3 regions of the Bradyrhizobium sp. HKCCYLS1011 genome follow, and region 3 is predicted to be linked to each of the others. Evidence: predicted binding sites of a transcription regulator. Region 3 holds the regulator's gene; each other region holds the start of a gene.
The links. The regulator LexA, encoded in region 3, represses DNA repair genes until DNA is damaged. The targets are predictions, from matches to a motif close to TGTTCNNNNTGTGTTCNG.
Positions count from the first base shown of each region.

Region 1: the regulator LexA is predicted to act here: its motif matches at 1,810-1,827, upstream of ACQR1W_RS14340 (ribonuclease T2 family protein).
Region 2: the regulator LexA is predicted to act here: its motif matches at 2,649-2,666, upstream of ACQR1W_RS10580 (YifB family Mg chelatase-like AAA ATPase).

Region 1 covers NZ_JBNPTT010000004.1:289,243-293,926, forward strand. The annotation lists gene ACQR1W_RS14335 (23S rRNA (adenine(2030)-N(6))-methyltransferase RlmJ) at 1-822, opposite strand, end outside; gene ACQR1W_RS14340 (ribonuclease T2 family protein) at 1,037-1,765, opposite strand; gene ACQR1W_RS14345 (hypothetical protein) at 1,893-2,357, opposite strand; gene ACQR1W_RS14350 (hypothetical protein) at 2,528-2,845, shown strand; gene ACQR1W_RS14355 (DUF3617 domain-containing protein) at 2,880-3,431, shown strand; gene ACQR1W_RS14360 (ATP-binding protein) at 3,687-4,684, opposite strand, start outside.
Region 2 covers NZ_JBNPTT010000003.1:354,097-358,780, reverse strand. The annotation lists gene ACQR1W_RS10590 (response regulator) at 1-289, opposite strand, end outside; gene ACQR1W_RS10585 (hypothetical protein) at 490-957, opposite strand; gene ACQR1W_RS10580 (YifB family Mg chelatase-like AAA ATPase) at 1,062-2,600, opposite strand; gene ACQR1W_RS10575 (putative bifunctional diguanylate cyclase/phosphodiesterase) at 2,826-4,684, shown strand, end outside.
Region 3 covers NZ_JBNPTT010000009.1:4,886-9,569, reverse strand. The annotation lists gene ACQR1W_RS27550 (hypothetical protein) at 307-675, shown strand; gene ACQR1W_RS27545 (hypothetical protein) at 862-1,110, opposite strand; gene ACQR1W_RS27540 (hypothetical protein) at 1,186-1,626, opposite strand; gene lexA (transcriptional repressor LexA) at 1,903-2,601, opposite strand; gene ACQR1W_RS27530 (molybdopterin molybdotransferase MoeA) at 2,777-3,988, opposite strand; gene ACQR1W_RS27525 (LysR substrate-binding domain-containing protein) at 4,106-4,684, opposite strand, start outside.

The DNA.
Region 1 (4,684 bases), on a different contig from region 3:
GCCCTGGCCAAGCGGTTTCTCCAACTCATGCAAAATAGTCCTGAGCTCGTCGTACAAGGTCCAGGGCGGGTTAACGACCAGAAGCCCGGTCGAGGCCAGCCCCTCGCCGGCGATCTGCGGCGCGACACTGAACTCGATGCGTAGCAATTTACCGGGCGGCTTCGCCGCCGCAGTAAGATCCGCCAAACGCTGAGCCAACTCATCAGTCGCGCGCCGGCTCTTCGCCGGATACCAGATCAAATACACACCGGTCGGCCATTTTGCGAACGCGGCCGCGAACCGCTCACCGAGGCGCTCGAACTCATCCTTTGCTTCGAAGGGCGGATCGATCAGCACCAGTCCGCGCCGCTCGTTCGGCGGCACGAAGGCCGGCAGCGCCACCCAGCCATCGAGATCGACGATGCGAGCCTGGGTATCGCGCCGGAGCGCATCGATCAGATGCTTGCGCGGGATCGGCGCGAGCTCGCAGGCGGTCATGCGATCCTGCGGCCGAAGCATGGCGCGCGCGATCAGCGGAGAGCCGGGATAAGCGACCAGCTCGGCTCTGGGATTGAAGGCCCTGACGATGTCGAGATAGGGCGCAACCAGCGGAAGCGCAGAATCGGAAAAGCGCGCTTGCATGATGCGGGCGATACCCGTCCGCCATTCGCCGCTGCGGCTGGCCTCCTCGCTGGTGAGATCATAGAGGCCCGCGCCGGCATGGGTGTCGATCACGCGGAAGGCGGCCTCCTTCTCCTGCAGATAGATCAGGATGCGCGTGAGCACGATGTGCTTGATGACGTCGGCGAAGCCGCCGGCATGAAAGGCGTGACGATAATTCATCGACGTGAGTTACGATGTCCTGGGACGAAAGCAACCCCGCATCGTCCCGTCGGAAAGGCCGGCCATCACATCGGGAAGAAGCTCGGCCGCGATCTCTCCGCGGCCCGTCCGTCGCAACGCTCGTCCTCGGTGGGCTACTCAAGGACGAGGTCCTGTCCCTTGAGCCTGCCGTCCCCGGAGCCTGCCAAGCCAGGCATCAGGGCCCTCGCGCCAACTAGCCACCCCGGAGCGGCGGCATCGTCACGTCGTCGCGGCGGCAGGCCTGGCGATCGATCTCGTCGCAAGAACGGAATTGCAGCTCTTTGGTGAGACAGATCCGGACTTCGCTGAGCCGGGTGCGGTTGCAGGTCACCGCGATGGCGGAATTGGTGAGATTCGGGTTCGCCTTGATGAAGGCCTCCTCGACCGCGGCCGGTGTCACCGTCTTGGGCTCGGATAATTCGAGAAACTCCGGTGGAATCTTGATCACCGCACGGGCTTTGCGAACCGTCTCGAAATAGGCCTTGGCCGGCATCCCGGAGCAGGTGCCATGCTTGTCCCACTCGTTGTAGATCAGCCCGGGCGCCGGCATCAGGTCGAGCATCGATGTCATGATATTGCGCGGCAGCCGCGGCGCCGGCTGTTCGCAATATTCCGGATAGCCGCTCTCATATTGCGGCCACAGCCCGTGCACGACGAAGGAGTAGGGGCGGCCGCTGCATTGCTGTGACCGGCCGCCATTGCCGCGCTCCTCGGCCTCGGCGCAGAACGATGGCGACCACGACAGCGACAGCACGTAGAAATCGAACGCGCCTGGCGCGTTCTGGCGGCGATCTTGCGCCTGTGCTGTCGAGACTTGGGTCGAACACAGCGCAAGCCCGCTCAGAGCGAGAGCGGCGAGGACGCGAAGCTTGCGCAGGCTGTGGCCGGAAAAGCCTGGCAGATCATCAGGGCAATCAAACATGGGTGAGCTCCCCCAGGAACATGGCGAGAACTCTACCAGGAGAGGGGAACAATTCAAGAACAAAATTCAAGATGATGCGCGCCCGCATCTGCCTGCGATGCCGGACCCTCGGCCGGCGGCCGAACGATCAGGGCTTCGCGGAGCGGCAGCCCGGGCCATAGGCCCAGTTGCGGTCGAGACCGACGACGCAGAACTCGACGCCCTGGTCGTAGCCGGCGAAGCCGCCATCCTCGATGATCGAGAAATTGACGGTGCGCACCTTGCCGTCGCTCACCATCGCGGTGCCGGTGCAGTACCGCCGCGGAATATTGTCGGACTGCCAGGGCCGGAACGCGATCTCGTGCACATTGCTCATGCCCGTGATGGTCAGCGACGAATTCCAGAAGGTCCTTTCCTTCTCCTCGAAGTCGTGAACGACCGTCGACACCGCCGCCTCGCAGGGCGCAACGCGGCCGTCATATTTCGGGCCTGACAGCCAGAAGTTCAACTCGAGCGGGTTGGCGGCCCGGGCCGGTGCGGTGGCAACGACGACGCCGAGCAGTGCGCCGCAAGCGGCACCGAGGGTCTTGAACGAGAGGCTGAGGTCGCGCATAGGCCATCCGCAAAAGCTAGTCTGGGAAGGGGGGAACGTGCAACGCTGGCCGCAACGGGTCAAGTGCAGGGCAGCAACACTTCACGACAAGTCGGGGGACACCGCACGCGGTGTTCTTTTCTTGCGCGGGCAGGCCCTTTAGGATGCGGCCCAACGGATGGGAGATTGCAATGCGGATGACCAAGCCCTGGATTTTTGACGCCATTTTGAAGGCCGCGGGGCTCATGGCCGTTGGCGCGATGCTGACGGCAGGTCCGGCGCGGGCCGATTGGGTGCCGGCCTTCAAGGGCAACGACACCGGCGGCATCATCGCCTATTCGCTCGCCCAGACCGCGGATGCGCGTCAACTGGCGGTCGACCACTGCGCGTCCTATGGCAAGGTCGTGAAATTCCTGGCCGTCGACGCCCAATATGGTGGCTATCTGTCGTTCTCCTGCCGCTGGGTGCCGTATGGCTCGGCGCAGCATCCGCTGCGTACGCTTTACTGAGCCGAAGGGGCGGCACGAGCGCCGGGACGAGATCATGATCCGCGTACGCGTTGGTTTGGGACTGCTGGGGTGCGGCGCGCTGCTGGTTGCGCCGTTCGCTGGCGCATCCGCTGTCGAACTGCCGACCCGTAAGCCGGGCCTGTGGGAAATGAAGATGATCCGGACCGGCTCGCAGATGCCGGAGATGACCATGCAGCACTGCACCGACGAGACCACCGACAAGGACCTGAACAACATGGTCTCGCCGATGGCCAAGCAGATCTGCTCCAAGCAGGACATCCAGAAGACGGCGACCGGCTATGTCAGCGATTCCGTCTGCAACGTCGGCGGCATGACCACGACGTCGCATGCCGAGATCGTCGGCGACTTCAATTCTGCCTACACGGTCAAGACCACGTCGCACATCCAGGGCGGCGCCGCCGGTGCCGCGGGACGCGATGGGACCATGGCCATCGAGGCGAAATGGCTCGGCGCCTGCAAGCCAGATCAGAAGCCCGGTGACATCGTGATGCCGGGCGGCGGCTTCAAGCTCAACGTCAAGGACGCCGACAAGCTCAAGGGCCTGATCCCCGGCGTGAAGCAGTAGGATGCATATCCACGACTGATCGGCTTCATGTCGTCAGTATCAATCGCCAGCGCTTCAACAGATGCGGTGTCGTCCCTGCGGAAAGCAGGGACCCATAACCACAGCCGCCTGTTGTGTTTGCAGAACCTTGCCCACCTGCGCTCGACCGCAAGGCCGCGGCGTAGGGATCCCGGCTCGCGTTCGCCTCCGGACAACGCTACGCGTTGCCGGGAGTTCACTTGGCTGGAATGACAGATGTATCCGGGGCGGCGGCGTTCACACCGGAATCCGAACCGTCGCGCGCAGGCCGCCCATCGGGCTGTCGCCCAGCATGATGTCGCCGCCATGAGAGCGGGCGATGTCGCGCGCGATCGCAAGGCCGAGGCCCGTGCCGCCCTCGTCCTGGTTGCGCGCATTGTCGAGCCGCAGGAACGGCTTGAAGACCTCCTCGCGCATCGCCAGCGGAATGCCCGGGCCGTCATCGTCGACCGTGATCGTGAGATAGCGATGATCGCGATGGCCGGAGATTGAAATCGTGTTGGCGTAGCGCGCCGCATTGGAGACGAGATTGCCGACGCAGCGCCTCAGCGCCTGCGGCTTCACGGTGACGACCGGCAAGCCGCGGAACGAGACTGAGGCGGTGTGGCCGTCACGCTCGGCGTTGCTGCGCAGCTCCTCCAGCGCGTTCGAGATGTCGGTCGGCTGCGCCACCTCGCCGCCGTCGCCGCGCGCGAAGGCGAGATAGTCCTCCAACATGCCCGACATCTCGTCGATGTCCTTACGCATCGCGTCGATCTCGGGCCCGTCGCCGAACAAGGCGAGCTCGAGTTTGAAGCGGGTGAGGATGGTGCGCAGATCGTGGGACACGCCGGCGAGCATCGCAGTGCGCTGCTCCATCGTGCGCTCGATGCGCGATTTCATCTCGATGAAGGCATGTGCTGCGCGCCGCACCTCGCGTGCGCCGCGTGGCCGGAAGTTCGGCGCCTCGCGGCCCTTGCCGAAGCTTTCTGCCGCGTCCGCCAGCCGCAGGATCGGCTTGATCTGGTTGCGCAGGAACAGCACCGAGACGATCAGCAGGATCGACGAAGTGCCGACCATCCAGAACAGGAAGATGTCGGTGTTGGACGCATAGGCCGCGCTGCGCTGCGCGAACACCCGCATCACCGCGTCGTCGAGCGCAATCCGGATCTCGACCAGATTGGAGCGGCCGACAGTGTCGATCCAATAGGCGCGGCTGATCTGGCGGCCGATCTGTCCCGACAGCGACTGGTCGA
Region 2 (4,684 bases), on a different contig from region 3:
TGAGCACCTCGTTGTGAAGCGCGAGCTTGTGCAGCTTCTTGGCGACGAGGCGCAGCCGCATGCTCAAGGTGGCGAGCCCGACGCAAGCCAGCGCAAACAGGAAGCTGGCGCCGATCGCAAATGCATGCGGATTGTAGCCGGAATTCTCGGACTGGCTCCCTTTGATGAAGCCATAGGCGCCGCCAAAGCCGGCGGAGAAGATCATCATTGAGCGCAGAACACCGATCGCCAATTGATGGCGGCGCGCAAAGCGACGCAAGCGCAGCTTGATGCGGAAGAATGGTCCCATCGCCGATCACCCTTGACGCATTTGAGTGCTGGAGCATGATCCGGAAAAGTGCGAAGCGGTTTTCCGAACAAGATCATGCTCAATCAAAAATCTAAGCATCGCTTCCAAGCAGGATGCGGTGTCGATCTTGCAGAGAGCTTGAGTGTGGCTCAACAATGCGCTGCCCCGTGCGAACGAGGTGAACGAGATGCTAACGTCAGTCAGAGCAGCGCATTGGTGAGGTACGCACTGGTGCCGTGCGCGCCGATGATCAGCACTGCGGCCTGTTGCACGGTGAACCGGCTGGATCGGACGAAGATGCGATCGCCCGTAGGCCCTTCCGGCGCGAGATAAACGCGCGGCGCGTCTTGCGCGGGATCTCGAGCCATCGCGAAGAATTGGGTCGCCGCCGTCACGCCGCAGCCCTTGTCGTCCGCAACCTGCCCTTCGTTGGCGATGACGAGATCCGCGGTCTCGGCGCTCTCCGCCAAAGCAACGCGAACCGGGGCGAGCACGGGATCGTCGGTGACGTCGACGTGAAGGTCGGGATGAAAAGGCGCCGAGCCGATTTCGACGGCATCAGTGCCGACAGCGATGCAGGGACGCGCGGCAGACGACAGTTCGATCTTGCCGGCAACGGCCGCCGTCGCGGCCAACGCGATCGCGACCAGCACTTTGAAACGCAACATCACGCGCACAATTTGACCCCTGGAGTATGAACGCGGGCCTTATGGTTGTTGGAGCGTAAAGAGAACTCGTTATCGATTCGTTGACGGCGGGACCGGGGCACCGCTCACGCCGCGTGTCGGGCTTCGTCGGCAAGCGCGCGATAGGACAAGGCTTCCGCGAGATGCAGCCGGCCGATCTTGTCGGCGTGATCGAGATCGGCGAGCGTGCGGGCGACACGCAGCACCCGATGATAGCCGCGCGCCGACAGCCGCATCGTTTCCGCCGCTTCGCGCAGCAGCTTTTGGCCCTGCGCATCCGGCCTGGCGATCTCATCGAGCACCGCCGCCGGCGCTTCGGCATTGGTGCGGATCTGCGGCAGCCCCGCGGCCGCATAGCGCGCGCGCTGCACCTCGCGCGCGGCCGCGACGCGGGCGGCCACCTCCTTCGAGCCCTCCGCCGCCGGCGGCAGGATCAGGTCGGCGGCGGTCACCGCCGGCACCTCGATGCGCAGGTTGATCCGATCCATCAGCGGACCGGAGATGCGCATCTGATAGTCGGCGGTGCAGCGATCGATGCGGCCGCGCTTGCAGGCATAGCCGGGCTCGAAGGCGTTGCCGCAGCGGCAGGGATTCATGGCGGCGACCAGCATGAACCGCGCCGGATAGGTGACGCGATGATTGGCCCGCGAGATCGAGACCTCGCCGTTCTCCAGCGGCTGCCGCAGCGAATCCAGCACGCGCGGATCGAACTCCGGCAATTCGTCCAGGAACAGCACGCCCTGATGTGCCAGCGAAATCTCGCCGGGCTTGGCCCGCAGGCCGCCGCCGGTCAGCGCGGCCATGCTGGCCGAGTGGTGCGGGCTGCGGAACGGCCGCCGCGAGGTCAAGGCGCCGCCTTCGATCTCGCCGGCAACCGAGGCGATCATCGACACTTCGAGCAGCTCGGATGGCGAGAGCGGCGGCAAGATCGACGGCAGCCGCGCCGCGAGCATCGACTTGCCGGCGCCGGGCGAACCGATCATCAGCAAATGATGGCCGCCGGCAGCAGCGATCTCGAGCGCACGCTTGGCGCTCTCCTGCCCCTTGATGTCGCGCAGATCGAGCGCGCTGGCCTGGGCTTCATGAATTTTCGGCTGCGGGCGCGACAGCACCTGCGTGCCCTTGAAATGGTTGGCGATCTGGATCAGCGAGCTCGCCGCGATGATCTGGATGTCCGGACTGGCCCACGCCGCTTCGGCGCCGCAGCCAGCGGGGCAGATCAGGCCTTCCTCGCGCGCATTGGCGCCAATGGCGGCCGGCAGCACGCCGGCCACAGGCGCGATCGACCCGTCGAGGCCGAGCTCGCCAAGCACCGTGAAGCCACCAAGCGCATCCGGCGGGATCGCACCGATCGCCGCCATCAGCCCGAGCGCGATGGGCAGGTCATAGTGGCTGCCCTCCTTGGGCAGGTCGGCCGGCGCGAGATTGACTGTGATCCGGCGGGCCGGCAGCGCCAGACCCGAGGCGATCAAGGCCGATCGCACCCGCTCGCGCGCCTCCGACACCGCTTTGTCAGGCAGCCCGACAATGGCAAACGCCGGCAGCCCCGGCGCAACCTGGACCTGCACGTCGACCGCGCGGGCCTCGATGCCCTCAAAGGCAACCGTCGTGACGCGCTGGACCATGCCACCCCCTCCGTGAAACCGAAGGTAGCCAAAGACGCCCGACCGCGCAAGAACAATACATGAACATGGTGACCGCGGGAGTCGCCGTTGGAGAAACCCGGCCGCCCTGTCGAATTAACCCGGCCTTAGGCCCAGCTTTGGATGCTCGTGCCGCGCGAGCCGCGGCTTTCGGGCCACCGCTCCGTCGTTGTGTCACTCCGCAGTTGAAATGCCGCCCGAGCCAACATGCAGATCAAGGATACCGACCTGAAGGCGACGGCTGTGGCGAAGGCCCAGGCGACGAACTCGCTGCAAAATATCGCGCTGACATTGCTGTCGAACGTTGCGATCGCCGTCTCGCTGGCGCTGCTGCTCTATCTCGAGGACGGAGGAACCCTCATCTTCTCGTGGCTCGCCGCGGCGGTTGCTTTCGCGCTGTTTCGAGCCTGGCGGGTGTTGGCGATGAAGTCCTCGGGCCTGCGGGAGTCCGATCCGCAGCGGCTGCTGCGATTTCTCACCACCATGGCGTTTGCGAGCGGGTTGTTGTGGTCCGTCGTGCCTCTCTGCTTCGGTGCCTTTCTCACCCAGCAGGCCCTCTACTGCGTCGTCTTCATCATGGCCGGCACGACGACCGGCGCCATCATCCAAAGTCTCGCTTATTCGCCGACGGCAATCGCATTTGGTACGCCGTTGATGGGGGCGACACTGCTGCGGATGCTGATGTCCGGGAGCGGTGTCAGCTACATCATCGCGGCGGATGTGGTGTTCCTGACCTTGATGCTGTTCCGCGCCGCCGTCCTCGGCGAGCGCAATTTCATCGCCAGCCAGATCACGGCGTTTGAAGCGACTGATCTCGCCGGCTCCCTGGCCGAGGCAAACAGCGAGGTGCTGAGCTCCAACCGGGCGCTGGAGCAGCTGGTGCGGACCGACCCGCTCACTGGCCTGGCCAACCGGAGTCACTTCCGCGACGTTGCCGACCCGGCGTGCCGTAGCGGCCAAGGCGTGGCGTTCGTCCTGTTCGACATCGATAACTTCAAGACCATCAACGATACCCTTGGTCATGACGCCGGTGACCGCGTCCTCGCCGAGGTGGCCGACGTGCTCCGCTCCGCCTGCCGGGTCGATGACTTACCGGTACGCCTCGGCGGCGATGAGTTTATTGTGGTGCTCCAGGGACCCGCCGTCGCGGCGCGGTCGGCGGCGTTCGCCGAACAGCTGACGAAAGCCCTGTCGCTGCCGTTGACGATCGCGGGTCAACCACAGTCGATCAGCTGCTCGATCGGCATTGCTGTGCACCTTGAAGGCGACATCGCTGTCGATGATCTCTGCGCCCGAGCCGATGCCGCGCTTTACCGGGCCAAGGAGGACGGGCGAGCCCGCACGCGCGTCTTCGACGCGCAGATGCAGACCGAGTTCGCGCTCCAGCGTCGACTCGACCTCGACCTGCCGCAGGCGCTGGCGCGGGGTGAGCTCCACCTCGAGTTCCAACCGCAGGTCACGATGGCAAGTCGCGAGGTGATCGGGTTTGAGGCCCTGCTCCGCTGGAGACACCCGAGCGCGGGCATGATACCGCCGCCGGACATCGTGCGTGCGGCATTTCGGCTGCGCGTGTCGAACAAGCTGACCGCCTTCGTCGCCGAGCGGGCCTGTGCGTTCGTGCGGGCGCTCGATGCAAGCCAGGCACCGCAGGTCAAGGTCGCCGTCAATGTCTCGCCCCGCGAGTTTTCTACTCATTCGCCGGCGCGCATCCTCAAGGACGCGGCGGATCGATATGGGGTCGACCCGCGGCGGATCGAGATCGAGATCACCGAGGAGACGATGTTCGACCCCAAACGCTGCGCCGACGAGCTGCGGCTGATCCACGACTACGGCTTCGGCCTTGCGGTCGACGATTTCGGCGTTGGTCACTCCTCGATTGCCAACCTGGTGGCGGTCGAGCTCGATACCATCAAGATCGACCGTTCGTTCATCCATGACCTCCCGGCGAGTTGCCGCAATCAGCAGCTGGTCATGGCGATCGCCGCGGTCGCGCTGCCGCTTGGGCACAGGATTATCGCCGAGGGGGTTGAGACTGAGGAGGAGGCGCGGGCGCTGCGGACGCTCGG
Region 3 (4,684 bases):
GAGTCCGGATTGCTCGTAGTTCTACATCTGCCGAATGTCCGCCTTGGATCAGAACCAGTGGTTTTGACCCGTGCAAGCCGCTTCCGGTCTATAACTCGACAGCCGACGCTTCGATGAGCATCGGGCTAGGCAGCATGGGGCCCGAAGCCGCCATGTGAAAGTGAAAGTCGCAGCTCCAGTATGATTGTTTTACGGAGTTCTCTGGGCCAATAGTTTCGACCCGCTTCGTCAAACCTCACGTGTGGTAGATTGCGTCAGTTGGCGGTCTGCGGGCACGGCTGCTCCGGTGGAGGCGCGCGAATTGGTATGTTTGTTCGGTTTGTGGTCGGCGCCGACGGTGAGAACCACCGCTGGCTGACGGGTATCATTACTGAGGCGCGGCTTCTTCGCGACCGGGGACAACTCGCCTCCTATCAGACGGAGTGGCTTGAGGACACCTACGCTTGGCTAAATGACCATCTCCCTTGTCCGCCATTCTCGACGAGCAACTGGGGACCAGAAGCAGTTTCGTGGTTTAAGGACACGGCGGAGCCATCGATCAAAAAGATGTGGGAAATCGCGGCACTCCTTGAGGAGCACGGCACCGCAGTGCGGCTGCTCCGATCGAAGAACCCGGGAAAGATTGTCTATGAGGACGACTTCCAGATCGTAGTCCAGGAGTGGAGGCGTCTCTAGACCAGCACCAACGTCGGCTTCGGGTTCAAAAGCGGCGATTCGCTTCCACGTCGCTTACTTCTGGTTTCACCCCCGGAGCGGACATCATCGGAGCCGATCGAGGATGTCCGAGATGGGGCCATATCCAGTCATGCGACACGCGCGACCTATGCAGTTCGATCGGACCACAACCTCTGCGTAGAGGTGCTAGCTCTGACCGGACTCCGACGGCAGCTCGAACGTGCCGAGATGATATTCGGAGGTCTCGTCCTCCTCGTCATCGTCAGACGGGGACTGCGCTGGCGGCGGAAGTTCCACCAGCGTGAAGAGCGCATCGGGATGTCGCTGCCAGATGGCGAGATCGTCGGCCGTCACGGTCAGCCACCCGAACGTAAACATGTAACGACCGGGCTCAGTGATGCGCCCGGCCTTCTGCCAACTGATCTTGTTGACCACGGTCCACTCTCCCCCCGGCGAACCACAACTTCCGCCGAGGGCTGAATGTTCCTATTTGTTTGTCTTCGCTTCAGCTCAGGTAATCGAGATCCGTCGCACCGGCGTCACTTCGCTTCCGCTCGCTGCCTCCGTGCCCAACGGCTTGCGCTCGGCAGGCTGCTTGGCGACCGGGAGCTGCAGCACGGTCACGCGCTGTCCTTCGCAGAGCTGCGTTACCAGCACGTGGCGGCCGTCAGCGAATTCGATTGCGTCGTGATGGCGATCGGGCACGTGCTTCTCGATCGCGTTGAACTTGGCCACGCGTTCGCGGATCGTGCGCGTCCAGATCCAGCGGCTGTCGTAGCGGACGTCGTCAGCAAACGCCAATTCCGTTCCGGGCAGCATACACACGGCGACATTCGGCTCGCTCTCGGAGGCGAAGCCGCGGGTCGAAGTTCCGCGGAACGTCGTCGAGATCAGCGTTTCCCCGACCTTCGCAGGGCGGGACGCAACGGCATGCAGGCTATAGTCACACATCGGATCGCTCCTCGTTCGAGATAGCAACCCACGCTCCCCCCGGACAGGCGCAGGCCTCTATCAGAGTGGACATCAAACCCGATGTTAGCGCGTGCTTAACGGCAATTCTGCGCTGATCTGCACCGTCTACGGCCGTTCGTGATCACAACCGTTTGAGCGCATTGCTTCACTCTCAGAGCGCACAATCACCACCGTCGTCGGAGCAGGCGTCCAACGCGTCAGATCAAATCTGGTCTCGGCGCAATCGAGCCTGTGAGAAGCTCGCGCGCGAAACAATCAGTATTTTCGGTAAAGTCCGACCAGCTTGCCCTGAATCTTGACGCGGTTGGGCGGCAGGATGCGGACTTCATAAGCAGTATTGGCCGGCTCGAGCGCAATCGAAGCGCCGCGACGGCGAAAACGTTTCAGGGTGGCTTCCTCGTCGTCGATCAGGGCCACGACGATGTCGCCGGTATCGGCTGAGTCATTGCGCTGGATCAGCGCCATGTCGCCGTCGAGAATGCCGGCATCGACCATCGAGTCGCCGCGCACCTCCAGCGCATAATGCTCACCGGTGCCGAGCATGTCGGCGGGCACGCTGATGGTGTGGCTGCGAGTCTGCAAAGCTTCGATCGGCGTGCCCGCGGCAATGCGGCCCATCACCGGAACCGCGACCGGACGCTCACCGTCGTCGATCGCAGGCGTGCTGGTCCGCACCTTGCCGAGATTGCCTTCGATCACCGAGGGTGTGAAGCCGCGCCGATTGTTCGCCGCTTGCGACAGCTCGGGCAGCTTGATCACCTCGATGGCGCGCGCGCGATTGGGCAGGCGACGAATGAAGCCGCGCTCCTCGAGCGCCGTGATCAGGCGGTGGATGCCGGACTTGGAGCGCAGATCGAGTGCGTCCTTCATCTCGTCGAAGGAGGGCGGCACGCCAGCTTCCTTCAGACGTTCGTTGATGAACCGCAGAAGTTCGTACTGTTTGCGCGTCAGCATCTCGACCAGATCCCCAGGGTTGACGTGTCGTCCTTGTTCGAGACGACCTTTTTCACGGCGCCCGCAACATCTTCGAAACAAATCATGAACGGACACTATCTGTTCGATATGTGTTCTGCAATCCTTAATTTGTAGTGAAGATGGCGCGCACGATGCCTGTCAGAATCTGCCCGGTTTATTCCGGCAGACGCAGAATCTCGCAGGTGGAGCCGGCACTTGCTGCGGATGCAAAAGCGGGGCGGATCACCAAAGCCTGGGACAGCGCGAGATTTCCGAGCAGCGAGGAGTCCTGATGCGTGACGGGAGTGGCGACCAGCGTGCCGTCTTCGCGCTCTTCGAGTCGCGCGCGCAAATAGTCCTCGCGGACGTCATTGGCGCCGAGGTCGCGGCCGAGCAGAGCGGTCTCGCGGGCGGGGTGGATCTGCGCCAGCCCCAACAGCTTCCGAATCAGCGGCACCAGAAACAACAGGCTGCAGACATAGGAGGAGACGGGATTGCCGGGCAGACCGATCACGCGCATAGCGCCGAGGCGCCCATGCATCATCGGCTTGCCCGGGCGCATCGCGATCTTCCAGAACGCCATCTCCACGCCTTCAGCATCCAGCCCCTGCTTGACCAGGTCGTGATCGCCGACCGAAGCGCCGCCGGTCGTGATCAGGATGTCGGCTTGCGCCTCGCGCGCGCGGCGAATGCCGGCGACCGTCGCGTCCAAGGTATCCGCGGCGATGCCGAGGTCGATCGGTTCTGCGCCTTCGGCGCGCGCCAGCGCGCGCAGAGCATAGCCGTTGGAGTAGACGATCTGCCCAGGCTCGGGGCTGGAGCCCGGCATCACCAGCTCGTCGCCGGTGGCGAGCAGCGCCACCTTCGGCCGGCGGCGCACCGGAAGCTCCGGATAGTTCATGCTGGCTGCGAGCGACAGGTCGCGATCGCTCAGGCGGCGCCCGGACTGGAGCAGCACGTCGCCCTCGCGGAAATCCGCACCCGCGGGACGGATGTGGCGGCCCTGTCTGGCCGCTTCGGTGAGGGTGACGTGATCGCCGTCAGCGATGGTGTCTTCCTGGATTACGACCGCATCGGCCCCGTCAGGCACCACGCCGCCGGTGAAGATGCGCGCGGCTTCGCCCGCTCTGAGCGCACGTTCGAACGGCCGACCGGCCGCGATCTCGCCGATCACCTTGAGCCGCGCCTGCGCGCGGTCGGCATCCGCGGCGCGGACCGCATAGCCGTCCATCGCCGACATCGCCTGCGGCGGCTGCGTGCGCAGCGCGGCGACATCGCGCGCCAGCACCCGATGATAGGCCTGGTCCAGCGCGATCTGCTCCTCGGGCAGCGGGACGGCGCCGTCGAGGACCAGGGCCAGAGCTTCGGAGACCGGCATCAGCGCCATGAGAGTTCCTTCCGGGAGGAGCCGGCGCAGCGCCGACCGAATTCGCCTTCTAACCGAAGCTCTAACGCAAGGCCAAGCGCTTCGGCTGCGAGGCGGTCGCGGCAGAGTGATCGGTTGCTATCCGGCCACCGCGCGACAGGCGGCGCGCTCTGTCGTCTGCAGGATCTCGGCGACCAGGGTCCTGAGCCAGACCGAGGCCGCATCGCGATCGAGCTGCAGCGGCCAGACCATGGAGACTGCCGGCAGTCGCAGCTTCAAGGGGACCGGGCTGAGCGTCAGGCCGAAGCGCGGCCCGTAAAGCCGCGCCATGCGCGCCGGTATCGTCGTGATCACGGGCGAGGCGGCGACGGTCGCCAGCACGCTCAGAAATTCCGAGGACGCCGCCACCACGTTCAGCTCGGTCCCGATCTCATCCAGTGCGGCGGCGAAGCACCCCTGCAGGCTGTTGGTGAACGTGACCAGCACCTGCGGCAGCGCCATGTAATCGGCAAGCGCGATCGGCGCCTTCACCGGCACGCGGTTGGGGTTGAAGGCGCAGCTCAGCGCCTGCTCGAACAGGAACTGCGACTTGTGCCGCTGCACCTCGGCCTCGAAACAGCCGACGGCGAGATCCAGCGATCCCTCGTCGAGCAGGCGGTGAACCTGGTCTCGTTCCGCCGGCTGGCTGATCAGCCGCAAGCCAGGGGCGGCGCGGCG